3 regions of the Psychrobacillus sp. FSL K6-1415 genome follow, and region 2 is predicted to be linked to each of the others. Evidence: riboswitches for the same ligand, from Rfam matches in the RefSeq annotation. Region 2 holds a riboswitch; each other region holds the start of a gene.
The links. Region 2 has a riboswitch for S-adenosylmethionine ahead of MKY60_RS08855 (MetQ/NlpA family ABC transporter substrate-binding protein). Riboswitches for the same ligand answer to the same signal wherever they lie in the genome.
Positions count from the first base shown of each region.

Region 1: linked by a shared signal. The riboswitch ahead of MKY60_RS14145 (methionine ABC transporter ATP-binding protein) and the one ahead of MKY60_RS08855 (MetQ/NlpA family ABC transporter substrate-binding protein) in region 2 are both predicted to bind S-adenosylmethionine.
Region 3: linked by a shared signal. The riboswitch ahead of MKY60_RS20370 (cyclase family protein) and the one ahead of MKY60_RS08855 (MetQ/NlpA family ABC transporter substrate-binding protein) in region 2 are both predicted to bind S-adenosylmethionine.

Region 1 covers NZ_JBBOOQ010000001.1:2,960,218-2,970,276, forward strand. The annotation lists gene MKY60_RS14135 (MetQ/NlpA family ABC transporter substrate-binding protein) at 374-1,180, opposite strand; gene MKY60_RS14140 (methionine ABC transporter permease) at 1,243-1,911, opposite strand; gene MKY60_RS14145 (methionine ABC transporter ATP-binding protein) at 1,904-2,929, opposite strand; SAM riboswitch class I at 3,139-3,243, opposite strand; gene MKY60_RS14150 (thioredoxin family protein) at 3,279-3,599, opposite strand; gene MKY60_RS14155 (toprim domain-containing protein) at 3,611-3,961, opposite strand; gene gcvH (glycine cleavage system protein GcvH) at 4,036-4,416, opposite strand; gene MKY60_RS14165 (arsenate reductase family protein) at 4,490-4,852, opposite strand; gene MKY60_RS14170 (acyl-CoA dehydrogenase family protein) at 6,023-7,804, opposite strand; gene MKY60_RS14175 (acetyl-CoA C-acetyltransferase) at 7,830-9,005, opposite strand; gene MKY60_RS14180 (3-hydroxyacyl-CoA dehydrogenase/enoyl-CoA hydratase family protein) at 9,035-10,059, opposite strand, start outside.
Region 2 covers NZ_JBBOOQ010000001.1:1,896,889-1,906,947, reverse strand. The annotation lists gene MKY60_RS08880 (VOC family protein) at 202-612, opposite strand; gene MKY60_RS08875 (PaaI family thioesterase) at 878-1,357, opposite strand; gene MKY60_RS08870 (carbon-nitrogen family hydrolase) at 1,427-2,203, opposite strand; gene MKY60_RS08865 (pyridoxal phosphate-dependent aminotransferase) at 2,289-3,452, shown strand; gene MKY60_RS08860 (PPC domain-containing DNA-binding protein) at 3,487-3,993, opposite strand; SAM riboswitch class I at 4,147-4,262, shown strand; gene MKY60_RS08855 (MetQ/NlpA family ABC transporter substrate-binding protein) at 4,355-5,176, shown strand; gene MKY60_RS08850 (methionine ABC transporter ATP-binding protein) at 5,234-6,259, shown strand; gene MKY60_RS08845 (methionine ABC transporter permease) at 6,252-6,923, shown strand; gene MKY60_RS08840 (enoyl-CoA hydratase/isomerase family protein) at 6,938-7,714, shown strand; gene MKY60_RS08835 (alpha-hydroxy-acid oxidizing protein) at 7,727-8,863, shown strand; gene MKY60_RS08830 (CaiB/BaiF CoA transferase family protein) at 8,891-10,059, shown strand, end outside.
Region 3 covers NZ_JBBOOQ010000001.1:4,121,229-4,131,287, forward strand. The annotation lists gene MKY60_RS20335 (ABC transporter ATP-binding protein) at 29-1,153, opposite strand; gene MKY60_RS20340 (ABC transporter permease) at 1,159-2,106, opposite strand; gene MKY60_RS20345 (ABC transporter permease) at 2,106-3,041, opposite strand; gene MKY60_RS20350 (M55 family metallopeptidase) at 3,054-3,878, opposite strand; gene MKY60_RS20355 (hypothetical protein) at 4,115-4,468, opposite strand; gene MKY60_RS20360 (glycine betaine uptake BCCT transporter) at 4,710-6,203, shown strand; gene MKY60_RS20365 (5-methyltetrahydropteroyltriglutamate--homocysteine S-methyltransferase) at 6,353-7,453, opposite strand; gene MKY60_RS20370 (cyclase family protein) at 7,469-8,206, opposite strand; SAM riboswitch class I at 8,300-8,399, opposite strand; gene MKY60_RS20375 (protein-tyrosine phosphatase family protein) at 8,467-8,892, opposite strand; gene corA (magnesium/cobalt transporter CorA) at 9,065-10,027, shown strand.

The DNA.
Region 1 (10,059 bases), 1.1 Mb from region 2:
GGATAGCAGGTTAGCCTGGGCACTTAGAATACTCGAACGGGCGGTTGCGACTTCTTCTCGGGCGTTCGTCCTACCCCGGGCGGATAGCAGGTTGGTTCGGGCGCTTAAAATAGTCGAGCGGGCGGTTGCGACTTCCTCTTGGGCGTTCGTCCTACCCCCGGGCGGATAGCAGGTTGGCCTGGGCGCTTAGAATACTCGAACGGGCGGTTGCGACTTCCTCTCAGGCGTTCGTCCTCCCCCCGGGCGGATAGCAGGTTGGTTCGGGCGCTTAAAATACTCGAGCGGGCGGTTGCGACTTCCTTTTGGGCTTTCGCCATTCGCCTGCACAAAAAAAACAGACACCCGAAGATGTCTGTTTCCTCAAATAATATTATTATTTTACTGGTACTACAGATCCGCCCCACTCGCTTAGGATGAAGTCTTGAATTTCTTCAGATTTCAATGCTTCTACTAAAGCTTTAATCTCTTTATTGTCTTCATCACCTGAGTTTACAGCAATGATATTCACATATGGAGATTCATTAGATTCTTCAATTGCAATAGAATCTTCTAATGGATTGATACCAGCGTCTATTGCGTAGTTAGAGTTGATCAATACTGCATCGCCTTCTTCGTTTTCATATAACTGAACCATCAGTGCTGATTCATAGTTAGCGTCAAATTCAAGATTTTTAGGATTATCAACGATGTCTTTCACTTCAGCTTTTGTTTTGTCAACACCATCTGCTAATTTAATTAGTCCTTTTGCTTCTAACATAGCAAGAATACGACCGTGATCTGCAACAGAGTTACTCATTAGAATTGTTGCACCTTCTGGAAGCTCTTCAATAGAACCGTATTTTTTAGAATATAAACCGATTGGTTCAATATGTATTTCACCAGCGTTAGCAAAATCATATCCAAAATCAGCTTTTTGTGACTCAAAGTAAGGGATATGTTGGAAATAATTCGCATCCAAGTCACCTGAATCTAAATCTTTGTTTGGTAATACATAATCTTGATACGATTCTACAACAAGTTCAATTCCTTGTTCTTCAAGAATTGGTTTAACTTCTTCTAATATAACTGCATGAGGTACGTTCGATGCACCTATTACAAGTTTACTACCCTCTTCTTCTCCGCACGCTGCAAGTGTTAATGCACTCACTGATAATAAAGCTCCAGCTAATAACTTCTTCATTTTCAAATCTCTCCCTTTTTACCTATGTTTTCTATGTGATCGAGTACTCTCGTTTACACCTATTATCGTTTATCTATTTTTGTAGTAATTAAATCGCCTATCCACTGAATTATAAATACCATGATTAATATTAGTATTGTGGCAACAAGTGTTACATCTGTTCTACCTCTTTGGAATCCATCTAAGAATGCTAGCGTTCCTAGTCCCCCAGCACCGATAATACCGGCCATAGCTGTATAACCAACTAGTGAAATCCCCGTAACCGTAATACCTGATACTAATGCGGGCATAGATTCTGGCAATAGAACCTTCCAAATAACAGTAGAAGTTTTAGCGCCCATCGATTTAGCTGCTTCTAGTACTCCTTTATCAATTTCTCGTAGAGCTATCAACACCATACGAGCGTAAAATGGAGCAGCTCCAATAACTAAAGCTGGGAATGCAGCATTTGGCCCACGCATTGTTCCAACTAAAAACTTCGTTAATGGGATTAATAAAATAATCAAAATAATAAATGGAATGGAACGGAATATATTAACGAAAGCTCCTGTTAACCAGTTCGCTAACTTGTTCGCCCATGCTTGATGAGGACTAGTTAAGAAAAGTAAAAGACCGAGCACTAGCCCAATAATTGCTGTCAGTATAGTAGATACTGCAGTCATATATAATGTTTCAACGGTTGCTTCCCACATTTTTGGCCAATCAACATTAGGAAATAAATCATTAATCATTGTTGATCACCTCTGTATTTACTTTTTGTTCATGTATATAGCGGATGGCCTCATCCACCAATAATGCATCTCCTTCTAGTTGAAGGATTAAGGTACCAAATGCGCCATTTTGTGTATGCGAAATATTACCTTGGACAATATTGACTTCTAAATCAAATTGCTTAATAAGTCTCGACAATATTGGTTGTTCTGTTTGCTCTCCAACAAATACTAGCTTTATCAGCTTGCCATTTGGATATAGCTCTTTTAAATGCTGTATTGTTTGTATTGCTTTATTGGAATCACTTACTTGCGAGACAAAACGTTTCGTAATAGGTTGTTGCGGGTTTTGGAATACATCTAGTACTTTTCCTTCTTCTACTACATGACCTTTTTCCATTACTGCAACACGACCGCAAATCTTTTGAATAACCTGCATCTCGTGGGTAATCAATACAATTGTCAGCCCTAATTTTTCATTGATACTAACTAATAAGTCTAAAATTGAGTCTGTAGTTTCTGGGTCTAACGCAGAGGTTGCTTCATCACAGAGAAGCACTTCTGGACGATTGGCTAATGCCCGCGCAATTCCGACACGTTGTTTTTGTCCTCCTGATAACTGTGAAGGATAATAATGTCCGCGACCTTCTAAACCAACTAAATCAATTAGTTCCTCTACTCTCGAAGAACGTTGTGCTTGTGGAACACCAGCAATTTCTAATGGAAAAGCAATATTTTCCGCAACCGTTCTTGACCATAACAGATTAAAGTGTTGGAAAATCATACTTACCTTTTGTCTTACTTGACGAAGCTTCACTTCATTTATCTTAGTAATATCTTGATTGTTGACGATAATTTGACCCGAAGTTGGCTTTTCTAATCCATTCAATAATCGAATAAGTGTACTCTTTCCTGCACCACTGTATCCAATGATGCCGAAAATTTCACCTTTCTTTATGTCAAGATTCACCTCTTCAACTGCAACGATTGTACCTTGTTTCGTGCTAAATTTTTTCGAAACATTATTTAAACTAATCATGGGAAACTTGCCACCTTTCTACGAAATGCTCAATTGTCTATCTATCTTCAAGAAATATTGTATGAATTTTTAATCCTGCATTTTAAAACTACTCAATGCGTCAACAGTTACTATGTAAATACATATACTTCCCATTTCTATCTAAAAAAACCCTCCTGCAAAAGAGCAGAAGGGTTTTAAGTTATTTATTTTAATAACGTTCATCCATTCTCTCATTTCCCAAAGCAACAGCTTTGCGTGATTTGGCACCATTTCATTTACATGACGGTTGCCGGGCTTCATAGGGCACTTCCCTCCACCACTCTTAATAAGAGTAACACTATTTAATTTGTTGGTATATCGAATGTTATCACACGACTACTTGCTCGTCAATACTTTTTATTGTCTCTAATATAAATGGAACTGATTGAAATGCATATATCTTTTTATATACAGTTCCACCTTTAGCGATTATCAGGCATGGCACGCTTTCAATATGATAATCCATTGCAAAATTCTCTAGATAGTTAATATTTGCTTGGCCAATTGAAAAAGGCATCATCTCTTGTACAACTTGCATCATCTTACTTGCAACTTGGCATGTTCCACATAAGGGTGTATAAATATAGAACATTGTAAGCTGACCACTGTTCTTATGGTCGTTCCACTGTTCAAGTGTCCATTCATTCACATTACATCATCCTAAAGTAAATATTGTCTTTTCACTTTTATATTAACACTTTTTAATATGGATGCCAAAACTTTGAACGGTGTAGTCGCCACTTCACAATACATTGGATTGGTATATAGATGAATAGCTTCAGGGTATTCTTTCCTGACGATGGAGCGAATTTGCTCGCCTGATCTATCCGCATCTAAAAACGCATAAATAGGAATACCGTCGTAAGGACTTAAAATCTCTTCTAGCTTTACATTGGATATCGTTCCGTTTGTACAAATAATTTCTGTTGATTCATCAAGTAATTTTAAAAGCTTTAATTTATCTGATCTTCCCTCAACTATAATTATTTTTTCACTAAAGACAATAGCCATTCAGCATCTCTCCCAACTATGCCCTTTCCAATATTATATGAAAAAAACGCCGACATTAAGCGGCGTTTTCATAATTATTCTGAAATTAATTCTTCGTATTTTTCTGGAGAAAGTAAACCATCGACTTCCGTTACATCAGCTGGCTCTACAACAATCATCCATGCATTTTCATAAGGGGATTCGTTTACATATTCAGGGTTATCTTCTAATTCTGTATTTACATCTACTACTTTACCGCTTATTGGTGCATACAGTTCAGAGACAGTTTTTACAGACTCTACACTACCAAATGGATCTCCTGCTTTAATATCATCTCCGACTTGTGGAAGCTCGACAAACACGATATCTCCAAGCTCTGATTGTGCAAATTCAGTAATACCGATACGGATATTTCCGCCTTCAGTCTTTACCCATTCGTGCTCTGCTGAGTATTTTAAATCTTTAGGTGCGTTCATATATATACCCCTCTCCATTAATAATACATTCATCTACTATATTCACATATTTTTATAGTAAAAACAAGTGACTTTAAGAAGTCTTCCAAACATCCTCAAACTGTTGTTCCTTGAAGCCTAGCGTTAATTTTTCACCATCAAAAACAACTGGACGTTTAATAAGCATTCCATCAGAAGCAAGCAAGGCTAATTGCTCATCTTCTGACATCGTTGGAAGCTTGTCTTTTAGACCAAGTTCTCGATATTTCATACCAGAAGTATTAAAGAATTTTTTGAGTTCTAAGCCACTTACTTCGAACATTTTTTGAAGCAAATCTTTAGTTGGAGGATTTTCAGCTATATGGTTGTCTATGTATTCTATATCATTGTCCTTTAACCATTTGCTCGCTTTTCTACACGTTGTACATTTAGGATAGCCATAATATTGAATAGTCATGTTGTACCACCTTTTTCTTTTTATCATACATAATATTGTAAGAGATGAGCAATCATTTTGAACGGTGACTAAGGATTCAACCTCGAATTAAGAAATTAAGACTCAAAAAAAATGCCCACCCTTTAAATTCAAAACCTGTTTCCAACGTTTCCGAAATGCTCTGGACTAACTTGTTGCTATATTATTGCCGATTGAATTTTTAGTGATGCTGGTTGGTTGTGACGTCCGTCACAACCAACCAGCATCATTTTTTTGGTAATTTTATGGCGCTTATCTGTCCGTCGCTCTTCTACAACTTCTAGAAACACGTTAGTGCATTTTTGGATAACTAGAGAAAAGCTACTTTCCTATTCATGGAGCAGGCCCCCGAAGATACAATTTCGGGGGCTCTAACGCTACTCTATACGATAGATACCGTCTATTTTTATGTCGTATACTTTTTTATTAGTTGAAGAAATCCATAAGAAATGCCCTAATTAAAAATTTTTGATAACAAATCCAGAGCCTCTACATTGCATGCAATCCTCTGTATTCTATATCAACAGGAAGACTGATTTTATATACTCAAGATGCATAAATATCCTTATATCTAATGAATGATTTGGTCTTAATTTATCTTTACTTGCTCTCACCTATTGTTTACTCGCTCATTTCTGTGGCTTACTTGCGGTCGTAAACGATTTACTTGCTCTAGGCCTATATTTACTTGCGGACTTTTACCTTTTACACGCGGAGTGGATAATTTTACTAAATTTCATTACTCATTCACAGCCAAAATTTGTAGAATTGAATGACTAATAGTTGCTTTCCACTCAATTTGTCGACTGCAATTGATAGTGTCTTTAGATGCCCCTGCATATTTAACGTGTTTTTCATAAAGGCTTGATTTTAATTGATGAATAATGACTACACACTTAATTGATTGTAGTGGAAAGCGGCGACTCCAGCAGGATAAGCGAGAAAGTCGAGACCCACAGGGAGGATTCATAAATACGAAAGATTTAATACATCGTGTGTCGTTAATTTGTGAACGGAATCCCATTGTCCCGAGGAGGCTCGGCCTCGCCTGCGGAAAGCGTCCGCTTGCAACGAAAATCAACTGTATTATTATTATTATTAGGGATAAATAAAAAAGCCGATCTACTAGAATCGGCTTTTTCGTTTATTTGATTAAAGAACGTATTTTTCTGCTTCGATTAGTTTAACGGATGCTTCTCGTTTTTTCTCAATAACATTGTATGGTGTGTAGCGTGTTAATTTACGTAAAGCGGAAATCATCATACGTTGATTATCTCCATCTACAGATGCAATAAGTGTCTCTTTTGCTGCCTGTTCGATTTCAATAAAAGCTTCTTGTGTGAAGATTTGTGTATAAAGAAGTTTTTGTGCTGCTTTTTCTTCTCCATCACGCCCAATTGCTTTTTCTGTACGTAGAACTGCTGATTCCATTGCAAATAAGTTATTTGCTATGTTAGCGATGTTCACTAGTACTTCTTGTTCTGCCTCTAGTTTTGTACCAAATCGTTGTGCAGCAAGACCAGCAACTAGAATACCAATTTTCTTCGCATTAGCTACTAATACCTTTTCTTGTGCAAGAGCTTCCGTACCAACCTCTTCTGGCATCATCATTAATAGCTCTTCTTGTAAGCCTTGAGCCTTTTGAAGGAGTGGTAATTCACCTTTCATCGCTTTTTTCAGGAATGTTCCTGGAACGATTAGGCGGTTAATTTCATTTGTTCCTTCGAAAATACGGTTAATACGCGAATCTCGGTAAATACGCTCTACTTCATACTCTTGCATAAATCCATAACCACCATGTAATTGAACAGCTTCATCAACGATATAATCTAGAACCTCAGATCCTACTACTTTGTTGATAGAACATTCAATTGCATATTCAGCGATTGAAGCAGCAATTGCTTTGCCGTCTTTTTGTTCTTCTGCACTCAATTGACTCATACGCTCTTCAAAATATCCAACAGTACGGTATATTAAACTTTCAGTTGCATACAATTTAGATGCCATAGTAGCCAGTTTGTTTTTCGTTAAATTAAAGGAAGAGATCGGTGTCTTAAATTGTTGACGTTGATTTGTATAAGAAATTGCTAATTCTAATGCTCGTTTAGATCCACCAATTGTACCTACCCCTAATTTATAACGACCAATATTTAAAATATTGAATGCGATAATATGACCGCGACCGATTTCCCCTAATAGGTTTTCTACAGGAACTTGAGCGTCCTCTAGGATTAGTGTACGAGTAGAAGAAGACTTAATCCCCATTTTCTTCTCTTCTGCCCCAACAGAAACTCCAGGGAATGTTTTTTCTACGATAAATGCAGTGAATTTGTCTCCATCTACTTTAGCGTAAACAACAAATACATCTGCAAATCCAGCATTTGTAATCCATTGTTTTTCACCGTTTAATACATAGTGTGTACCTTCTGCATTTAATTTTGCAGTAGTTTTTGCTCCTAATGCATCTGACCCTGAACCTGGCTCAGTTAATGCATAGGCAGAAATTTTTTCACCTGATGCTGAGTTTGGAAGATATTTTTGTTTCTGCTCTTCATTACCAAAAAGAACGATTGGTAATGTACCAATTCCTACATGAGCACCGTGTGTTATAGAAAAACCACCAGCTACAGACATTTTTTCTGCAATCAGTGCAGAGGAAACTTTGTCTAAGCCAATTCCGCCGTACTCTTCAGGAATATCAGCTGCAAGTAAGCCAAGGTCTCCCGCTTCTTTTAATAAACGTACAGAGTGGTCAAATTCATGATGTTCCAAGTTTTCTACTACTGGAAGTACCGAATTTTTAACATACTCTTCCGTCGTTTTCGCAATCATCTTTTGCTCATCATTAAAATCCTCTGGTGTAAATATGCGGTTTGCGTCTAAGTCTTCAACTAAAAATGCTCCGCCTTTAATTGCATCTTTTAATTCGTTCATGTATATTCCCCCTAGTTTATTTTTTTTAAAGTAATTCGAACACTCCAGCAGCTCCCATTCCACCACCGATACACATTGTAACAACTCCAAATTGCTTTCCTTGACGTCTCAATTCACTCATCATTTTCAATGATAAGATAGTTCCCGTAGCTCCAAGTGGATGGCCTAATGCAATTGCCCCACCGTTTACATTCACCTTTTCCATATCTATACCTAAGTGACGAACAACTTGAATAGATTGAGAAGCAAATGCTTCATTGATTTCCCAAAGATCAATGTCTTCGATTGATAATCCTGCAAGTTTTAATGCTTTTGGTACCGCTACAATTGGTCCGATTCCCATTACCTCTGGTGGTACTCCCCCAACTGCAAATGAACGGAATTTCGCAAGCGGCTTTAATCCCTGTGCTTCTGCAACTTCTCGATCCATGATTAATACAGCACCTGCTCCATCTGAAGTTTGTGAAGCATTTCCTGCTGTTACTGATCCGCGAACATTGAATGCAGGACGTAATTTAGCAAGTGTTTCTACTGTAGTTCCTACACGTACACCTTCATCCATTTCAAACATGAATTTCTTCTGCTGTGCTTTATTGTTTTCGTCAACAAAATGCTTTATAACTTCTACTGGGACAATATCATCATTGAACTTTCCTGCTGCAATTGCGGCTGCTGCTCGTTCATGTGATCTTACTGCAAATGCATCCTGATCTTCACGACTAATACTATACTTAGTTGCCACTTGTTCAGCTGTGTGGCCCATTCCCATGTAGTATTGAGGGGCTGTTTGTGCTAGATGTGCGTTCGGACGAATCGTATTACCCATCATTGGAACCATACTCATTGACTCCACCCCACCAGCGATTATCGCTTCGGCGTGACCTAACATAATACGTTCTGCTCCGTATGCAATTGATTGTAGACCAGATGAACAGAAACGGTTTACTGTAATCGCTGGTGTTGTATCTGGTAGACCTGCTAATGCACCAATATTACGAGCAACGTTCATCCCTTGCTCTGCTTCTGGCATTGCACATCCTAATATAAAATCATCTATCGGACCATCATAACCGCCAGCTCTTAGTAATGTTTCTTTTACAACTAGTGCCCCAAAATCATCTGGACGCACTGTTGCTAGTGATCCTTTTTTCGCTTTACCTACTGGTGTTCTTGCCCCTGCTACTATGACTGCTTCACGCATGAGTTTTCCTCCTTTACCTTTATGCAAGATTAGTTGCGTAATGGTTTGCCTTTCACTAGCATGTGTTGCATTCTTGCTTGAGATTTTGGATCAGCAACTAAGCTTAAGAAAGCTTCTCGCTCCAAGTTCAGTAAATATTGCTCGTCGACTAAAGTACCGTATGGAACTTCTCCACCTGCAATAACATAAGCAAGCTTTTTAGCAATTTTCAAATCATGCTCACTAATAAATCCAGATAAAAGCATACCTTCTGCTCCTAAAATAAGTGCTGCATATCCTGGAGATCCAGAAACAGGTACTTTTTCACGAATCGGTGCTTTATATCCGCCTTCTGCAAGAGCTAATACCACTTGTTTCGCATCGTATATTAAATGATCAGGATTTACACTAATTCCATCTGCAAAATTCAAGAAGTTATTTTCACGCGCTTCTTCACCCGAGGTTGAAACTTTTGCCATTGCAATTGTTTCAAATACTTTGCTTGCAACTGTAAGATAATCTATCTCAACACCGTTTGGAAGTCCCTTCAAGTGCTTAATATAAAGCTCTTTGTTACCTCCTCCACCAGGGATAAGACCAACCCCAGCTTCTACTAATCCCATATATGTCTCAGAAGATGCTTGGATATGAGCAGCAGGTAAGCAAGTTTCTGCTCCACCACCTAATGTCATTCCAAATGGAGCAACTACTACTGGTTTAGCAGAGTATTTAATCTTCAACATTGCATTTTGGAATTGACGAACAACAAAATCTAATTCGAAAATATTATCGTCCTGTGCTTCCATTAAAATCATTCCTAGGTTTGCCCCAACACTGAAGTTTTTACCTTGGTTACCTATGACAAGGCCCTTGAAGTTCTTTTCTACTTCATCTACGGCAAAGCTAATCATTTGAAGGATATCTAAACCAATAGAGTTCGATTTCGAATGGAATTCAAGCAATGCAACTCCATCACCTAAATCTATTAAGCTTGCACCAGAATTAGATTTAATAACACCATGTTTCTTCTTATACCTTTTTAAGTCAATTACCTTTTCGTTTACGGAAACTAATG
Region 2 (10,059 bases):
AGGAGCACTCATGAGTGATTAATCCTACTCTGATTATGGCACCAGTCCAATCTCATTTTTATTATGTAATTTTATAGATCTTGAAAGCTTTTTAATTTTAACTCTGTTCCTCAAGAACTTCATAATTTACGACAAAAAAGCTAACACCATGTGCTAGCTTCCTCAATCGTATAATGTAAGTTACTTTGTCTTTAGGATAAATTAATTCATTGAACTTTCATCCATGAAAAAAAGCTCCCAAAGATGCCCGTCAATATCCTCAAAACTCCACCCATACATAAAACCATGGTCTTGTGGTTCCATTGAAGGTTTTCCACCTGCTTCTAAAGCCTTGTTTACAATCTCAACGACTTTTTCTTTACTATCAACAGATAATGCCAATATTGCTTCGTTACTTGTTGTAGAATCGGAGATTTCTTTTTTCGTAAAAGTCTTAAAATGTTCTTCAACTAACAACATAGCAAATATATTATCATTAATAATCATGCTTGCTGCAAGCTCATTGGTAAACTGAGCATTGAATTCAAACCCCAATTTAGAGAAAAACGCCTTAGACTTATTTAAATCTTTTACTGCTAAATTTACGAATATCTTATCAGCCTGAAACCCCATGTTACTCACCTCTACTATAGTATTGTCATTCACTTTATAATTCTCTATTCCACAAATGAATTCCTTCCAAGAATAAAAATATTTTATAGAATCCGTAATGCGACATAAGTGGCTAGCTTTTCTTCTTCAATTAATCTGCTGTGCTTGTTAAAGTGAATATTTCAATACCACCTCACGGAAAATCAACACTTTCTTTTTAACATAGCCAAAATAAAAAAGAACCTGCTAATAAAAACAATTTGTTTATTAGCAGGTTCTATATAATTTATTGTTTCCCAAAAGATGCAGGCATTAGAACAGCGATCACTTCACCACGAGCGCAGAGAACTTCTCCTGCAAATACTTCTGTAGTAACTTTGAATTTTTTAGGATGAATTTCTTCTACCTGGCCAATTGCTTTTAGAACAATTTTCTGCGGAGTTGGTTTTAGGAAATCTACATGCAAGGAACCAGTAACAAAGCGAGGTGGTGTTTCTCCACTACCTGGTTCAAATCCATTCTTTCGATGTAGAGCAAGCGATGCAGAACCTGTACCATGACAGTCGACTAATGCCCCAATTAGCCCGCCATATACGAAACCAGGTATCGCTATATGCCCTTCCTTCGGTTCATAAATAGTTACTGTTTGCTCTCCATCCCATACTGTACGAAAGTGATGCCCTTCTTTGTTCATTCTCCCACAACCATAGCACCAAGCAAAATCCTCCGGGTACTCATCTTGAATCGCGCGAATTATTTCTACCATTTTAATTCCCCCTTTAGAAAACCATACAAAAAAGCTATCTGTACGTCAATACAGATAGCACTATATCTTTTAATATAGGTCCACTCTACGGTCTTTAAAAACCGGAATCCTTTTTCTTACTTCTTCCACATCATCCATGTTTACATCTACTAAACCTATTGTTTCTTCATCAGCTCCAACCCAAAGAACCTCGCCCCATGGTGCGATTACCATCGAATTTCCGTTAAATGAATTGTTAGGATCTTCTCCGACCCGGTTTACTGCAACGATGAAACATTGATTTTCAATCGCCCGAGCTTGTAATAATATTTTCCAATGATCAACTCTAGTAGCCGGCCATTGAGCAGGTACAAAAATAATTTTCGCTCCTGCCAATGAATGGGCACGGAACCACTCTGGAAAACGCAAATCATAACAGATAACGCCACCCATTTCGACATCATTCAGCGTGAAGATATTTTTGCTTGTTCCTGCCTCTAAGTATAGATGCTCATCCATTAATTTAAACAAATGCGCTTTATCATATTCAGCAATCAGCTCTCCAATATTATTTACTACGTACATCGTATTAAAGAAATGATTGTTTTTTTTTGTTGAAACGGAGCCTCCAATAATATGAATATGTAACTCACTAGCTAACCGAGTTAGGAGATTTTTAGTTTCTTCTCCGTTTATATCAGCTGTTACTTCAAGGTTTGTTAAGTCATAACCAGTATTCCACATTTCAGGCAGTACGACGATTTCTGCATTTAACATCGCTGCTTTCCGAATCTTTTCTTCTACTTTTCTAAAATTTTCTTTTGGGTTACCAAAAGCTATATTTAATTGGACACATGCAATTCTCATTTTTGACACCCCTATAGACATAATAATAAAAAGGTTATAAGATTTGACTAACAAATGCAACTTATTAGAAAACGAGGTTACGAACATGGAATTTTCAAACCGTTTAAAAAATCTACCTTCACAGTTTTTTGCTACACTAGTAAAAAAAGTTGGAGACGCAGTTTTAGAAGGTAGAGATGTGATTAATCTTGGACAAGGTAATCCTGATCAGCCTACTCCTGAGCATATTGTACAAGCACTGCAGGAAGCGGCAGCCAATCCATTAAACCACAAGTATAGTCCATTTCGTGGAACTGGAGAATTTAAAAAAGCGGCAGCCAATTTCTATAAACGAGAATATAATGTTGACATTGACCCTGAAACTGAAGTAGCGATATTATTTGGCACTAAAATTGGCTTAGTAGAGCTCCCGTTGGCACTGATGAATGAAAATGATTTAATGCTACTTCCTGACCCAGGCTATCCTGATTATTTATCTGGGGTAGGACTTGCTAATGTAGCGTTTGACACGATGCCATTACTCAAGGAAAATAATTTCCTTCCTGATTACAGTTCCTTAACAGAGGAGCAAAAACAAAAAGCTAAACTTATGTACTTAAATTATCCAAATAACCCCACTGGCGCTATCGCTAATTTAGACTTTTTCCAAGAAACTGTTTCGTTGGCAAAAGAAAAGGACATTGCCATTGTCCATGATTTTGCATATGGTGGAATAGGTTTTGATGGAGAGAAGCCAATTAGTTTCTTACAAGCTGATGGTGCAAAAGACGTAGGTATTGAAATGTACACATTGTCCAAAACGTATAATATGGCTGGCTGGAGAGTTGGTTTTGCTGTTGGGAACGCTAAAATTATTGAAGCTATAAATATAATTCAAGACCACTTATTTGTTAGTCTCTTCCCTGCCGTACAGGATGCTGCAACGGTTGCACTCAATAATAGTCAAGAATGTGTAAAGGAATTAGTGGATTTATATGAGGGCAGACGAAATGCTCTTATTGAATCTTGTAACAGTATTGGTTGGCAGGTGAATGCACCAAAAGGTTCCTTTTTCGCATGGTTACCTGTTCCCGATAATTTTACAAGTGAAGCTTTTGCTGATTTACTTTTGAACGAAGCCGATGTAGCAGTTGCTGCTGGTAATGGGTTTGGTGGATACGGCGAAGGGTATGTTCGCGTGGGTTTATTAGTGGATGAAGTTCGATTAAGAGAAGCAATTACACGCATTGGAAAGCTTAATTTATTTTAAAAAAGTGCAGCCCATTAATATAGGGCTGCAATTTTCATTTATGTAGATGATTAGGTTTTTCTTTATTCGTTTCTACAGGATAAAACTGATTAGCTCCTGTTTCTTCGTCAAACTGTCTCTTAAACTCCATATCAACAGTTTCTGCCAACACTAGGTCTACTGTAATAACAGGATTTTCACCTTTAATAAAATGACCACCAAAAATATTGCCATTTTGGTCACATATTGTACCGTGGAAATGCGTTTCAAATTGATCATCTCTTTGGCATACAACTCCTGTACCCTGCAAGAACTCAATTGGCCCCTCTTTCACAACAAGATTATTGTATCCTACACCTATAGGGGAATCTTCATTTGGTACTAAATACACAAATCCACATCTTTGAAAACTACCAAAACAACTAAGAATTGTAGCGGATTGAATTCCATTTACTTTACACAATTCCTCTATCCCTTCCAGCAGATCAGTTCCATAAACTAAACGTGCGCTCACTATCTTCCCTAGCTGCCCTACAGCATAATTTGCTCTAATTTTTGACAACGCTTACACACTCCCTATGTATAATTATTTATTGTTATTAAACATAAACTAATTCGAATGATATATGCAACTATAAAAAAAGTCTGTTGACTTTAATAATTTGATGTAGTAAATTATATTTTATGAACTGTTGGAAAACTTAATAGCTGATATCTCTTATCAAGAGTAGCTGAGGGACTGGCCCTATGAAGCTCGGCAACCATCCATATATTTTTTGTATATGGAAAGGTGCTAAATCCTGCAAAACATTTTGTTTTGATAGATAAGAGAGGACAAACGTATGTATGCGCCTCTCTTTCTACTGGAAGAGAGGCTTTTATATTTATACAACGTTCTTAATAATTATTCGGAGGAATGACAAATGAAAAAGATTGGTTTTTTATTATCAACGGTATTATTAACTGGAACTCTTGCAGCTTGTGGGTCTGACGCTGCGTCAGAAGCTAAAGCAATCAATGAAGACAAAATAGTAGTAGGAGTAACTGCCGGACCACATGAACAAATTGTAGAAGTAGCTGCAGAAGTGGCAGCTAAAGATGGTTTAGAAGTAGAACTTAAAGTATTCTCTGATTATATTCTACCTAACACTGCATTATCAGAAGGTGATTTAGATGCGAATAGCTATCAACACGAACCTTTCCTAGACACGTTTAACGAGGATCACAGTACTGACTTAGTACCAGTAGGAAAAACAATTTTAAATCCAATGGGTGTATATTCAGAAAAATATAAGTCAATTGATGATCTACCAGACGGTGCAACTTTTGGTTTGCCAAATGATCCAACGAATGGCGCGCGTGCACTATACATTTTAGAAGAACATGGCTACATCAAAATTAAAGAAGACAAAAGAGAAACAGCTAGTATTTATGACATTGAAGAAAATCCAAAAAACCTGGAATTTATTGAACTAGAAGCTGCTCAAATACCAAAACAATTAAGTGAAGTAGATGCAGCTGCCATTAATACGAACTTTGCACTTGAAGCAGGAATTAGCCCAAAAGAGGACTCTATATTATTAGAATCTTCTAACTCACCTTATGTAAACTTTGTGGTTGTTCGTGCGGAAAATAAAGATGATCCAACGATTCAAAAATTTGTAAAAGCATATCAATCGGAAGAAGTACGAAAGTTTATCGAAGAAGAGTTTAAAGGTTCTGTATTAGCTAGCTGGGACGAATAATGGACTTGAAAACGTTACCGACTTCGGTAGCGTTTTCTTTAGAAAGGAAGATAGTAAATGATTGAGTTAGAAAATGTATCGAAAGAATTTAAAAGCAAGAGTGGAATAGTAAAGGCAGTAAACCAAGTAAATATTCAGGTAAATAAAGGAGAAATTCATGGAGTCATTGGATATAGCGGTGCTGGTAAAAGTACACTGATTCGATGCGTAAATTTACTCGAACAGCCAACGGAAGGCAAAGTTTTTATTAACGGTGTTGAACTTACTTCCCTTCCCCTCCCTAAATTGCGTGAAACCCGCAATAAAATTGGCATGATATTTCAAGGATTTAATCTATTAAAAACAGCAACTGTTTATGATAATATCGCCATTCCACTTAAGCTACTTGGATATAATAAAGCGCAAGTAAAAAAACGAGTGGATCAATATTTAGAAATAGTTGGATTAACTGACAAGCATACAAACTATCCAAACCAGTTATCTGGTGGCCAAAAGCAGCGTGTTGCAATTGCCCGTGCACTAGCGCAGGAACCCGAAGTATTGCTTAGTGATGAAGCAACAAGCGCACTGGACCCAGAAACTACTGATTCCATATTAGATTTGCTTCTAAAGATAAATCGAGAATTAGGTATTACTATACTTTTAATCACGCATGAAATGAATGTCATTCAAAAAATTTGTGATCATGTATATGTCATGGAAAATGGAGAAATTGTTGAACAAAATACAGCTATTAATCTATTTACTAACCCTACACACCCTACAACTAAAAAGTTTTTAAATACAATAAGTCAGCGTAATTTATCCACTTCTTTAATTTCTCAGTTAAATGTTACGGGTGCAGTCACTCGCTTAACATTTGTCGGAGAAAGCACTGGAAAACCTTTATTAGCTGAAGTAAGTCAAAAATTTAATGTCCAACCGAACATATTAACTGCCAATATTATCGAACTTAAAAATGGCATTGTCGGAAATATAGTGGTCCATTTAATTGGCGACAAGGACCAGGTTAGAAATGCTATACACTATTTAGATTCTCAAGGTGTAGCAACGGAAGAACTGGAGGGACAGTCTCATGAGTAGAATCGATCAATTTATAGAACAATGGCTACCGATTATTGGTGAGTCTGTTGTACAAACATTTCAAATGGTGGGTATCTCCCTATTTTTCTCTGTATTAATCGGGATTCCATTAGGTATTTTAATCGTCCTGACTAGACCTGGCCAGGCATTAGAAAACAAATTTATATATCAAATTACTAATTTAATCATAAATATTGTACGTTCTGTTCCCTTTATCATTTTACTATTTTTCATAATTCCTTTTACAAGATTAATAGTTGGAACAACTATTGGAGTTCAAGGCGTTATCGTGCCATTAGTAATTTATACAGCACCATATATTGCTAGACTAATGGAATCTGCTCTTTTGGAAGTGGAAAATGGTGTCATTGAGGCTTATACCGCTATGGGTATTAGTACACGCGCAATCATTTGGAATGTCTTACTTCGAGAAGCTCGACCTTCTATCGTTTTAGGATTAACCATTTCAACGGTCAGCTTAATCGGTGCTACAGCAATGGCAGGTATGGTTGGTGCAGGTGGTTTAGGTGACTTGGCATATCGTTTCGGACATTTACGTTATGAAGTTGATGTAATGTATGCAACAGTAGTAATTTTAATCATCCTAGTACAAAGTATTCAATCTATCGGAAATCGTATTGCAGCAAATATTAAAAAAGACTAGCAGGAGGCGAACTTATGACGAATCTTTTATATGTGGAACGAAGTGGATCAATCGCAACACTTGTATTTAACAGAGTGGATAAGAAAAACTCTTTCTCCCTTGCTATGTTCAAAAAGCTCGGTGAAACATTAAATGATTTAGAGAATGATCAGCAAGTTAAATTGTTAATCCTTAAAGGTGCAGATGAAACTGCTTTCTCCTCTGGTGCAGATATAACAGAGTTTCTAGAAAATCGCTTTTCTGCCCAAAAAGCAAAGGATTATAATGATGCAACACTTGAATCAATTGAAAAATTATATCGTTTCCCCAAACCTACTATTGCCCTTATTAAGACATTAGCAATTGGGGGTGGATTAGAACTTGCTAATTCCTGTGACTTCCGATTCGCATCTTCTGGTAGTAAGCTTGGTATAACCGCTGCAAACATCGGCATTATTTATAACCTTGTAAGTACAAAACGATTAGTTAACCTTATCGGAATTACAAAAACAAAGGAATTATTGTATACTGCAAAACTAATCACAGCAGAAGAAGGAAAAGAAATTGGCTTAGTTGACTATATTTATCCGATGGAAGAGATAGAGGAAAAGTGTCATGAGTTCGCTCATCAAATTATCCATAAGTCTTCCGTTGCAAATAACGGTATTAAACAAGTAATTCAAGCAATTATTGATGGTGATAAGGAAGAAACAAAACAAATTGAAGAACTTATCTTAGATTCTTTCAGCTCCGATGACTATAAAGAAGGCATCCAAGCATTCTTAGAAAAAAGAAAACCAAATTTTACATAAGAGGTGTTTCATATGTCCACGAATGATCTATTATTAAAAAATATTGGAGCAAACTCCCATTATCCTATTAACTTTGCAGAATTAGAAGAAGGAGCAAAACAAATATTAGAACCCGGTCCATTCGGATACATTCGTTCCTCTGCTGGTGGTGAAGAAACATATAAAAAAAATACAGAATCTTTTTTTAAGTATTCTATCATCCCACGTTTTTTAACGGATGTATCTACTTTAAATACAGAAGTCACGATTCTAGGCCATACATATCCCCACCCCCTTCTCATTGCTCCCGTCGGGGTGAATAAAATTGCACATGAAGATGGCGAATTAGCGGTATCTAAAGCTGCAGCAAAATTCGGATTTTCTTATATTCAAAGTACGGTATCCAGCTATTCTATTGAAGAAATTGCAGCCGAAACAAATGGTAGTTCTAAATGGTTCCAATTATATTGGTCTTCTCAAAATAAAGAAGTTTCCTTTAATATGGTAAAAAGAGCAGAAGCAGCGGGCTATGAAGCAATTGTATTAACAATAGATACTACGATGCTTGGCTGGCGAGAGGAAGATATTCGCAATCAATACTCTCCGTTGAAACACGGATTCGGACAAGGAAATTATGCATCAGATCCAGTATTCATGGCTTCACTTAGCGATCATTCTCAAGAGACTATCGTAAATAATATTCTAGAAAATATCTACCACCCTACTTTAAATTGGATGAATATTTCTGAGTTACGCGAGCATACAACTCTACCAATTCTAATAAAAGGAATACTTCACCCAGAGGACGCTAAACTTGCTGTTGAAAAAGGGATGGATGGAATAATCGTCTCGAATCATGGAGGACGCCAATTAGATGGTGTTATTGCTAGCATAGATGCCCTCCCAGAAGTCATCCGAGTAGTAAACGGGAGAATTCCTGTTTTATTTGATAGTGGAATTAGAAGAGGATCAGATGCAGTAAAGGCTTTAGCACTTGGAGCCACTGCAGTCTGTATTGGTCGCCCCGTCATATGGGGATTAGCTACTGGGGGCCAAATCGGTGTGGAACGTGTATTAGAGAACTTCCTACAGGAGTTTAGAGTTTCGATTTCGTTAAGTGGTGCTCGTAATTTAGAGGAAGTTAAAAATCTTCAGCTATTAAAAGATTAACGGAAAATATAAGGTGGTAGATAGACGATGGAACAAGCATTAAAAGGTATGAAGGTACTCGATTTATCGCAGGTTCTCGCTGGACCCTATTGCACAATGGTTTTAGCGGATATGGGTGCTGAAGTTATTAAAGTGGAAAAATTTCCAAGTGGTGACGACACTAGAAGTATGGGACCATATATAAACGAAGAAAGCTATATGTATATGATGGTAAATCGTAACAAACGCGGGATATGTCTTAATTTAAAAACAAAACAAGGACTAGAAGTATTATATAGACTTATTAAAAATGCGGATGTTTTTATCGAAAATTATCGACCTGGTGTTACGAAGAAACTTGGAATTGATTATGATACGCTGAAAGCTATAAACCCGGCGTTGATATATTGTTCTATTTCCGGCTATGGCCAAACAGGGCCTTATAAAGACAAAGGTGGCTATGATATTATGGCCCAAGGACTTTCAGGGCTGATCGATATGACTGGAGAAAAAGCTGGAAAACCTGTCAAAGTAGGCATTGCAATACACGACATTGCAGCTGCACAAACCGCCATCCAATCTATTTTATCCGCCTATATTTATCGGTTAAAAAAAGGTGTTGGACAATATATCGACGTCTCCCTAGTAGATTCTGGTCTCGCATGGACTGTGTGGGAAGCAGCAGCATATTTTGGCAAAGGTGAAGTACCACAAAGAAATGGTACAGCACATCGTGTTTCTGCTCCATATCAAGGCTATAAAACACAAGATGGATTTATACTTATTGGAGCAGGTAATCAGAAACTGTGGGAAAAATTTTGTTTACACGTCGTTCATAAACCGGAATGGCTCACGGACGAACGATTTTTAACAAATAGTATTCGAGCAGAAAATGCTAGCCAACTAGAAATAGAAATAGAGGAAGTTTTAAGCGAACACCACTCCTCCTACTGGCTAGATTTACTAGATTCAAGTGGCGTCCCTTCTGGACCTATCTATTCGTATGACCAAACATTGAATGATGAACATATTCTATCAAGAGAAATGATAGTAGATTATGTACATCCGATAGCAGGTCCAATGAAAACACTAGGTTTTCCAGCTAAATTTTCCGAGACACCAGGACAATTCAGAACTGCAGCTCCCCTACTTGGTCAGCATAACAAAGAAATACTTTCGGAGCTTGGATACACAGAAGATGAAGTAAGAACACTATT
Region 3 (10,059 bases), 2.2 Mb from region 2:
TGAATGCACTTACGCGCGCTCATCCTATTCAAGATAACTCTTGTAATACTTTTGCACGTTCGTCTTGAAGCCAACAGTCAACCGCATGTGTATCAGATTTTGTTGTCGTAGAAGGATATACATGATCGCATACTTCCATCGCATACGGACATCTTGCCGTGAAAGGACATCCTTGCGGTGGCGAAAATAAATCTGGTGGTGTTCCTTCAATTGGCTGTAGCTCTTCTTCAACCAAATCCAGACGTGGTACTGAATTTAAAAGTCCTTTCGTATATGGATGCTCTGGTGTGTAAAATATTGCACGCTTATCACCAATTTCTACTATTTTCCCTGCATACATTACTGCTATTCGATCAGCTATTTTTGCAACGACTCCTAAATCATGAGTAATTAAAATAATCGATATATCTGTTTTTTGCTGAATCTCCTCAAAGAGTTCTAAAATTTGTGCTTGGATCGTTACATCGAGTGCTGTTGTTGGTTCATCTGCAATCAATAGCTCAGGTTCACAAATTAGCGCAATGGCAATTACGATTCGTTGACGCATTCCACCAGAAAATTGATGAGGAAATTGCTTTAAACGTTCTGTAGGATTAGGTATCCCTACTAATTCCAACATTTCTATTGCTTTTTGCTTTGCATCCTGTTTACTTACTTTTTTATGTGTCCGAAGTCCTTCAGTTAACTGCTCCCCTATCGTGAGAGTTGGGTTTAGTGCAGTCATTGGATCTTGGAAAATCATTGATATATCAACGCCTTGAATTTTCCGCAGTTGCGGCTTCGACATATTCGTCAATTCTTTCCCTTTAAAAAGAACTCGGCCATTCTTAATAATTCCAGCAGGCTTTGGTATTAACCCCATAATCGCATTAGAAGTAACGCTTTTTCCACATCCCGATTCACCCACTATTGCAAGTGTTTCCCCTTGATGTAAATCGAAACTAACCCCTCTAACCGCTTCAACCTCTCCACCATATGTTCGAAAAGAAACCTGAAGATTATTTACCTGTAGTACTTTTACATCTGACCTAACTTTCTTTGACTTCTTTCTATTCTTTTGCACCCCAGAGGTACCTACTGGAAGAGATTTATCTACTTCATCAACTCGCTCTTTTATTTGTTCCTTTGCATGATCTAATTGATGTTCATTCATCCAATCTACCTCCTCAGCTTCGGATCTAGAGCATCCTGCAGTCCATCCCCTAGCACATTAAATGCAAACATTGTTAAAGAAATAAACAATGCAGGGAAGAATAAACGCCACCAATGACCAGATAAAATAACAGGAAGCGCATCATTTGCCATTACACCCCAGCTCGCAAATGGGGCCGCTATTCCTAAGCCTAAAAAACTTAGAAATGCTTCTGCAAAAATAGCACTCGGAACTGTAAGTGTCATCTGAACTATAATAGGACCCATCGTATTCGGTAATAAGTTTTTCCGGATAATTCTAGAGCTCTTCGCACCAAACGACTTGGATGCTGTGACGAACTCATAATTTTTTATTTGTAATACCTGTCCTCGTACAATTCGAGCCATCCCTACCCATCCAGTTACTGTAAGAGCAACAATAATGGTCGTCAAACTTGCACCCATTATAACCATCAATAGTATGACTACTAACAAATGTGGTAATCCATAAAGCACTTCTACCACACGCATCATGAAGGAATCTGTGCGTCCACCTTTATATCCACTAATACCGCCGTAAATAATGCCAATAAAGAAATCAATTAGTGCAGCCATCACTCCAACAAATATGGAAATACGGGCACCGTACCAGGTTCTTGTAAATACGTCTCGTCCTGCTTCATCTGTACCAAACCAATGAGCTGCGGATGGAGGCTGATTTTGACTAGGGTAATCAGTAGCTGTAACTGAATAGGGAGAAAAAATAGGACCAAATACCGCGAAAAGCATTAGTAAAATAAGAAAGATTAATCCTCCCATCGCCAATTTATTTTTTCGTAAACGGCGCCAAGCATCCTTCCAATAGGATAATGAGGGTCTAACAACTGTTTCTGCACTGCCCTGCTTCTTCGGAAGAGGTCGAAACCATTCATCCTTAACATGCTGAGGGGACACTACTTCTTGTGAATTTGTCATTAGGCATCCCCCTCCTTACGGTGTAATTTTATGCGTGGGTCCAGTAATCCATAGACAATATCTACAATGAAAAGCATGAACACCAGAAATGCGCTATAAAACACAGTTGTCCCCATTATTACTGGATAATCTCGGTTATTAATACTCTCTACGAAATATTTGCCCATTCCTGGAATAGCAAAAATACGCTCGATTACAAAAGTTCCTGTTAGTATTCCCGCAAGCATAGTCCCCAAAATAGTCACTACTGGCATAAGTGCATTTCTTAATGCATGGCGGATAATTATCCTTACTGGTGATAATCCTTTTGCACGAGCCATTTTTATATAATCCTGTGTTAGCACTTCCAACATACTAGATCTAGTTAAACGAGCAATGATAGCTGTAGGCCCTGTTGCAAGAGCTATTACGGGCAATACCATATGTAACGGACTAGACCAGGTTGCCGCCGGAAGCAAGTCCCAAGTAACGGCAAGTTGTTGGATAAGTAATGTAGCAAGGACGAAGTTAGGAACAGATATACCAATAACTGCAAATGTCATAGCAAAATAATCTATTAGACCATTATGTCGAAGAGCAGCAATCGTTCCTAGTATTATTCCTGATAGCAAAGCTACTAAAATAGTGACCATCCCAAGTTCAAAGGAGATTGGAAATCCCCGTGCCAACAAATCATTTACAGATTCATTTGGTTTTTTAATCGAAGGACCAAAGTCAAATGTGACAATAGATTTTAAATAGCTTAAATATTGAACATGAAGTGGTTCATCCAATTTATAAAACTTTTCTAAGTTTGCTTGAATAGTAGGATTAGTCGTCCGCTCTCCTTCAAATGGAGAACCTGGTATTAAGTGCATCAATACGAAAGTCAATGTCGCGATGATTAAAATCGTTGCAATCATCATGAGAAAACGCTTAATAATATATTTCTGCATCCAAAATCCCCCTTAACAGAATTTAGCTTGTAACGCTAATTCCACCATAACAAGCATTGCTCGGTAAGCCTCTAATATATCTTTAGCTTTAAACTTCACCGTTGTAGTCCCTTCTATAATTTCACAACCTGGCATTAAAGCTGCCCACTCCGCTTGACCGTAGTTAACAAATTCGATTCGTAATATCGGGTTTTCAGGTGGTGTTAGAGGTTTTATTTGCTCTCGTTTTTCAATAGCCTCGGCTACTTTTTCTCTAAGCAAGGCATGTGATTTTAGAGGGTGTAACGTTTTTACAGCTGAACGAGAAATAGACTCTTTCATCACTGCAGTTACTACGCCGGGTAAAAGATCTTGCGCTTCCCTACAGGCACCGTCGTCTCCTGCCACCATAATAACAGGCACCCCATAATAGCCTGCTACGTAAGCATTTAATCCAAGTTCTCCAACCACTACATCATTTATGTACATATTCCGAACCCCAAAAATCATCGAGTGACTCATGACACCCGGTTGTCCAGCACGCGAATGATAACCAGCGAACACTGCTCCTAAATACGTTTCGTCTAGCGCATGCACCATTGAATAAGGCTTAAAATCTCCTGTAATTAAGGATGCATCTGGATGTAATTCTTCTACGAGAAGATTATTCATCTTAGAATGACTGTCATTGACTAATATTTCTTTTATACCTTTTGATATAGCACCTTCTACAATTGCATTAGCTTCCTGGGTCATTATACGTCTCGCCCGTTCGTAATTATGCTTATTAGACTCTACAAACGTATAGTCTGGTAAACCAGTAATCCCTTCCATATCGACTGATAAAAATAACTTCATATTACTCCCCCATATCATTCTATTTTTCTTTTTGAAAACCGAAATAATTATAAACTTTATCAAAATATACTGAAAATTACAATATATCTAAATACATAGATATTATTTTATGCGAATACTTTTAAAGAAAATGTAAGGCTTTTAGTAAGTTAAATAAAAAAAGCAAATGCACTTTTTACAAAAGGCATTTGCTCGTACTTTCTAAATAACGTAGAAGAAACTACAATATCGATGAATTATCTATTCTGACCTGGGAAGAACTGTTGCTGTCCGAATTGTTGTTGCCCAAACTGTTGTCCAAATGGCTGACCAAAAGATTGTTGTGGAAACTGTCCTTGTTGCATAGGAAATGCCTGTTGGCTTCCAGGTGCCATTACATTTTGGTTGGTCACTGTGTAAAAATGTTGAGGGACGTTTACGATATGTTCTCTATTCACATTTACAATTGGGTGGATAACAGGTTGCATTCTTGGTGAGAACGAATCACGCACTCGGTATTGCGGGGGACAAACAACTGGTTGCGCAGCTGGTTGATGCCACTGCGTTTGATGACAGGAATTACAGGAACAGGGTTGACGATGTTGATTCATGGTTAATTCACCTCCTTCTTGCACTACTATTAGTAAATGCAAGAGGACAGCAAGCAAACTAGACAAACATCTCCATTAAATTAAAAATAAAAATTGCTATTTTAGCTTTCATTACGAAATAGAAGTTTCAATATCATCTAAAATGGAAATACTTAAAAGAATCGGGACAAAGTGTATTGGTTGATTTGATACCATTTTATAGTATAGTTAACTGTTTAACTTTAATTATGTAGGGGGAAACATGAAAAAATTATCAAAGGTATTTTATATTACAATGAGTTTAATAGTTTTAGCGGTCGGTTACGGGGCTTTAGCTCCCGCAAGTTTCGAGGCTATTACCACAACTATTAAGAATTTTGTTGCTTCGTCATTTGGTTGGTACTACATGATACTTATGACGTTTATGCTAGCGTTAAGCATTTTCTTCATCTTTAGTCCATACGGAAAAATCCGACTCGGAAAAGATACAGATCGTCCACAGTTTTCAACTATTACTTGGATTGCTATGCTATTTTCTGCCGGTATGGGAATTGGGCTTGTCTTTTATGGTGCTGCTGAACCTTTATCACATTATGCCATCGATCCTGCGACAACAGAGCCAAATACTAGTGCAGCTTTTAAAGAATCACTCCGCCAAACTTTCTTCCACTGGGGATTCCATGTTTGGGCAATGTATGGAGTAGTTGCCCTGTCTCTTGCTTTCTTTCAGTTCCGCAAAGGGGAACCAGGCTTAATTTCTTCTACATTGAAGCCGATTTTCGGCAAAAAGATGGAAGGCCCTTGGGGTACACTTGTGGATGTGCTAGCTGTTTTCGCTACAGCGTTCGGTGTTGCTACTTCTCTCGGATTCGGTGCAGTTCAAATTAACGGAGGGTTAAATTACTTATTCGGCTTTAAAATTGGGATTATGTCTCAAATTATCATTATAGCGGTTGTCACTGTTCTTTTCGTAATGTCCGCTTGGTCAGGATTAAGTAAAGGGATAAAATATTTATCCAATACGAATTTGATATTGGCTCTTGCTCTACTTGGGTTTGTCATCATACTTGGACCAACATTATTAATTTTTGATATGTTAACGGATTCTTTTGGGGGTTATTTGGCAAATATCGTACAAATGAGCTTCCGAACGTCTCCATTAAATGCTGGACATCGTGAATGGCTTAATAACTGGACTATCTTCTATTGGGCATGGTGGATTTCTTGGGCACCATTTGTTAGTATGTTCATCGCTCGAGTTTCTAAAGGACGCACGATTCGCGAGTTTGTCACAGGTGTTCTTGTAGCTCCTACTATACTAGGAGCCTTTTGGTTTTCGGCTTTTGGTACGACAGCAATCGATTTTCAAAAAAGAGGAGTTTCCGACTTAGCTCAAGCCTCGACCGAATTGACGATTTTTGAAATGTTCAACCTGATGCCCCTCTCTACCGTTATTTCTGTATTTGCAGTTATATTAATTAGTTCCTTTTTCATTACTTCAGCAGATTCTGCTACTTTCGTTCTTGGTATGCAGTCGACAAATGGATCACTGACACCACCGAACAAAGTAAAGCTTGCTTGGGGATTTGCACTATCTGTAATTGCAATTATATTGTTATCCGTTAATGGGTTGGATGCATTGCAAAATACAATAATTATTGCTGCCTTACCATTTTCGTTTGTAATGCTACTAATGATTATTTCGCTTTTGAAGGCATTAAAAGCAGAAGCAAAAGCAATGAAAATAAAAAAATAACAAAAATGCCAAGGGTTTTATTCCCTTGGCATTTTTGTTAAGTTACTTTCTTACCCATTATCAAATGAGATGCGAGAAAGAAAGTTATATTTTACTCGTTTACAGTCTTCAACAAATGAGTATGGAATGTAATCGAGATGTTACACAGATTAACCCCAAACTTCTTTAGAGATATCAACAATATATTTTAGTTTTTCCCATTGTTGTTCTTCGGTAAGCTTATTACCGTGATGGGTGGAAGCAAAGCCGCATTGAGGACTAATACTTAGTTGCTCTAATGGTACATATTGAATTGCTTCTTCAATTCGAGCAAGAATGTTGTCCTTGTTTTCTAATTCACCTGTTTTAGAGGTGAAAATACCTAAAACTACTTTTGCTCCTCCGTTTGGTATATGAGCAAGGGGCTGAAAATCTCCAGAACGATTATCATCGTATTCTAAGAAGAATCCATCCACTTTTTCTTTTGCAAATAATGTCGGAGCTATCAAAGCATAGCTTCCACCAAAAGCCCAAGTAGATTGATAGTTTCCACGGCATAGATGTGTCGTGACTACTAAGTCTGCTGGTTTACTTTCTAGGATACCATTGACGACCCTTAGAGCGAGATCTATTAAGTATTCTCTTTCTCCTTCTTTATATGGAATATCTGGAGAAGAAAGACCTGCAATATAAACATCGTCAATTTGTAAATATCTAACTCCTGCCTTATAAAAGGCTTGTATAGTTTCTTGATAAGCAGCAATTACATCCTTTGCAAATTCTTCTACATCTGGATAGACTTTCTCATCTCGGATTCCAGGATGGAACAATTGGTTAGGACTTGGGATAGTTTGTTTGGCAACAGCACGACCAGCTACAATCTCATTAAAATCAATAAAGTCTTGGATAAATGGATGATCTGGGTTGAAAGAGATTTTGCCGATATTGCGAACTTCGTATTTCTCTGTTTCTATCCCTTCAAATATATACCCTTTTTCGGGTACATACCCTTCAAAACCATTTAAATGCTCTAAGAAGTCTAAATGCCACCAGTCGCGACGAAACTCTCCATCTGTCACAAGCTCTAGACCTACCTCGATTTGCTTATCAACGATTCTTTGAATTTCTTTAGTTTCAACTGCTTTTAATTGTTCTCTAGTAATCGTTCCCTCCTTGTATTCTTTTCTCGCGGTTAATAAACTTTCTGGCCTTAACAAACTTCCTACATGGTCTGCTCTAAATGGTGCTTGAATAGCTGTTTTAACTGGCAATTTATCCATCTCCTTTTATGGTAAAATAGCAAATGATCGTACTGGGAATCCAGAGGCTTTCTCTGGTTTTGGAACGATATTGAATATAATAGCTCCTTTTGCAGGGAGCTTATCTAAGTTCGTTAATAGCTCTATTTGGTAAGTATCTTGTTCAAGCACGTAATATTCTCCATGTAATGCGCCATTTTTTAGATAATCCACACTTGAATCAGTGTCAAATGTTTCATGTCCTATAGCTTTAACCTTTCTTTCTTGGAATAAGAACTTTAATGCTTCTATTCCCCATCCTGGTACGTGATTATTACCATCTGTATCTTTATTATTAAATGCTTTTTCGTCTGGCCAACGTTTACTCCAATCAGTACGAAGTGCGACAAATGAGCCTTCTTCGATTTTTCCATGTGCTTTTTCAAATGTTAAAATATCATCCACTGATAAAGTAAAGTCATTATCTTCAGCAGCTTCCTTAGACTGGTCAATGACAACTAATGGTAATACGAGTTCTTTTAATTCCAGTTCTTCTAAGTAACGAGAATCTCTAACAAAATGAATTGGTGCGTCTATATGCGTGCCATATTGCCCTGCAAATTGAAAGCTTTGTGCAAAAAATCCATCGTCATGATTAAACAATGTGTCTATTTCAGCTGCCTTAAAAGCTGAAAAATGTGGTGAGTTTGCTCCGAATATATGTGTTAAATCTACCCACTGCTTTTCTTTTAAAGTGTTGAAGGCTTTTAATAATTCCGATGACATATTTGATTTCTCCCCCTATTTTTATAGTTTAAATCAAATAAAACCCCTTCTTAGAAACAAGAAGAGGTTTACACGTCACCAGTGATTATTCTCTTCTTATCTTCAAGCTAACGCTTCTGGAATTAGCACAGTACATAATTGCCTGTTGCTGAGGTATCATAGGGCCAAGTCCCTCCACCTCTCTTGATAAGAAAGTTGTTTTATTTGATTAATGCCTAGTATACAAATAGAAATTATATAAGTCAACAATAATTTTTGATTTATTTAGAATATATTCTTTTTAATGAATCTCGTTGGTCCTCTTTTAGGTTTATCTTTGATCGAATTGCTTTGGCCATTTCTTCTGCTTCTTCTACTGTTTCTGCTAGATTTAACTCCATCAAAGTGGCAACAGCCATTGTCCCTGCTCTTCCACCACCTGAATTACAGTGAAAGTAGACATTTTTACCCTGGTTATATGCTTGAACGACTTCATGGATACCAGCTTTAATTGAATCAACCTGTTCGTTTTGTCCATCCAAAATCGGTTGATGTACCTTTAAATTTTCAGCAGGATGATCTTTAGATGCAACCCTTAGGTCGAAAATAATATCTATTTGTTCATTAGCTAATAGAGGTTCAACCCCATCTACGCCTCCTACAAATATGCGATTCGGGATTAAGGCTTCATAATTATTTTTTTCCATACTACCTCTCCTTTGTTTTAGATTCATTATAACAGGGAGACTATGAGATAATAAGAAAAGTGCAAGCGTCTATGGAAACCTAGAAAAGCGTTGGAGCTAGACAGACACTGAATAAAAGGTTATACATTTTAATTAATAAGAAAAGAGATTGTGATGAAAGTGAGGGATTCCTATGATTCGCACGATTGGTATAACGACCGATCATGATATAGTAAGTGACTTTCCATTAGAGGATATAAAACAAAAAAAGTTTGAATGGTACTGGATTGATATTGGTGAGCCCTCCAAGGAAGAGGAGCTTATACTTAGTTCTTTTTTTCATTTTCACCCACTCGCTATTGAAGACTGCCTACAAAGACTGCAGCGACCTAAGGTAGATTATTATGATGGATACAACTTCTTTGTTTTACATACGCTTAACGAGGAGACATTAGAGGCAGAAGAGTTAGATATATTTGTAGGTCAGGATTATGTAGTGTCATTTCATTTCCATCCAATGCATGAAATGGAGCAGGCACGAGAGCGTATTAGACAAAATCCACAAGGCTGGGATAGAGGTGCTATCCATGCAACTTATCATATAGTCGATAAAGTGGTGGATGCCTATTTTCCGATTGTCTACAAAATTGAAGACTATTTAAATGCTGTAGAAGATAAGCTCACTTATGATATGCGCCATTTTTCTATGGATTTGGTGTTCGATCTTCGAGGAGATTTGCTACGTTTAAGACGTACAGTTATTCCTATGAGAGATTTACTCTATCGAATTTTAAATTCAGAACGAATGAATTTACAACAAACTGAGCACACCTATTTTGCAGATATTTACGATCATTTAATACGACTGACAGAGATGATTGAATCGAACCGTGAACTTACCGCCGATATCCGGGATAGTCATATGTCGATAAATTCTAGTCGGATGAACCGTATTATGATGATACTAACGATTGTATCAACCGTTTTCATCCCCTTAACGTTTATCGTGGGAGTATATGGAATGAACTTCAAGAACATGCCCGAGCTTGAGTGGAAATATAGTTATTTTGTAGTGTTGGGCGCTATAGCTCTCATTGCTATTTCAATGCTTGGTTGGTTCAAGTACAAAGGGTGGTTTAACTTGTTTAAAGACTAACATAAGCAAAACTGACAAAAGACGCTCGGTCC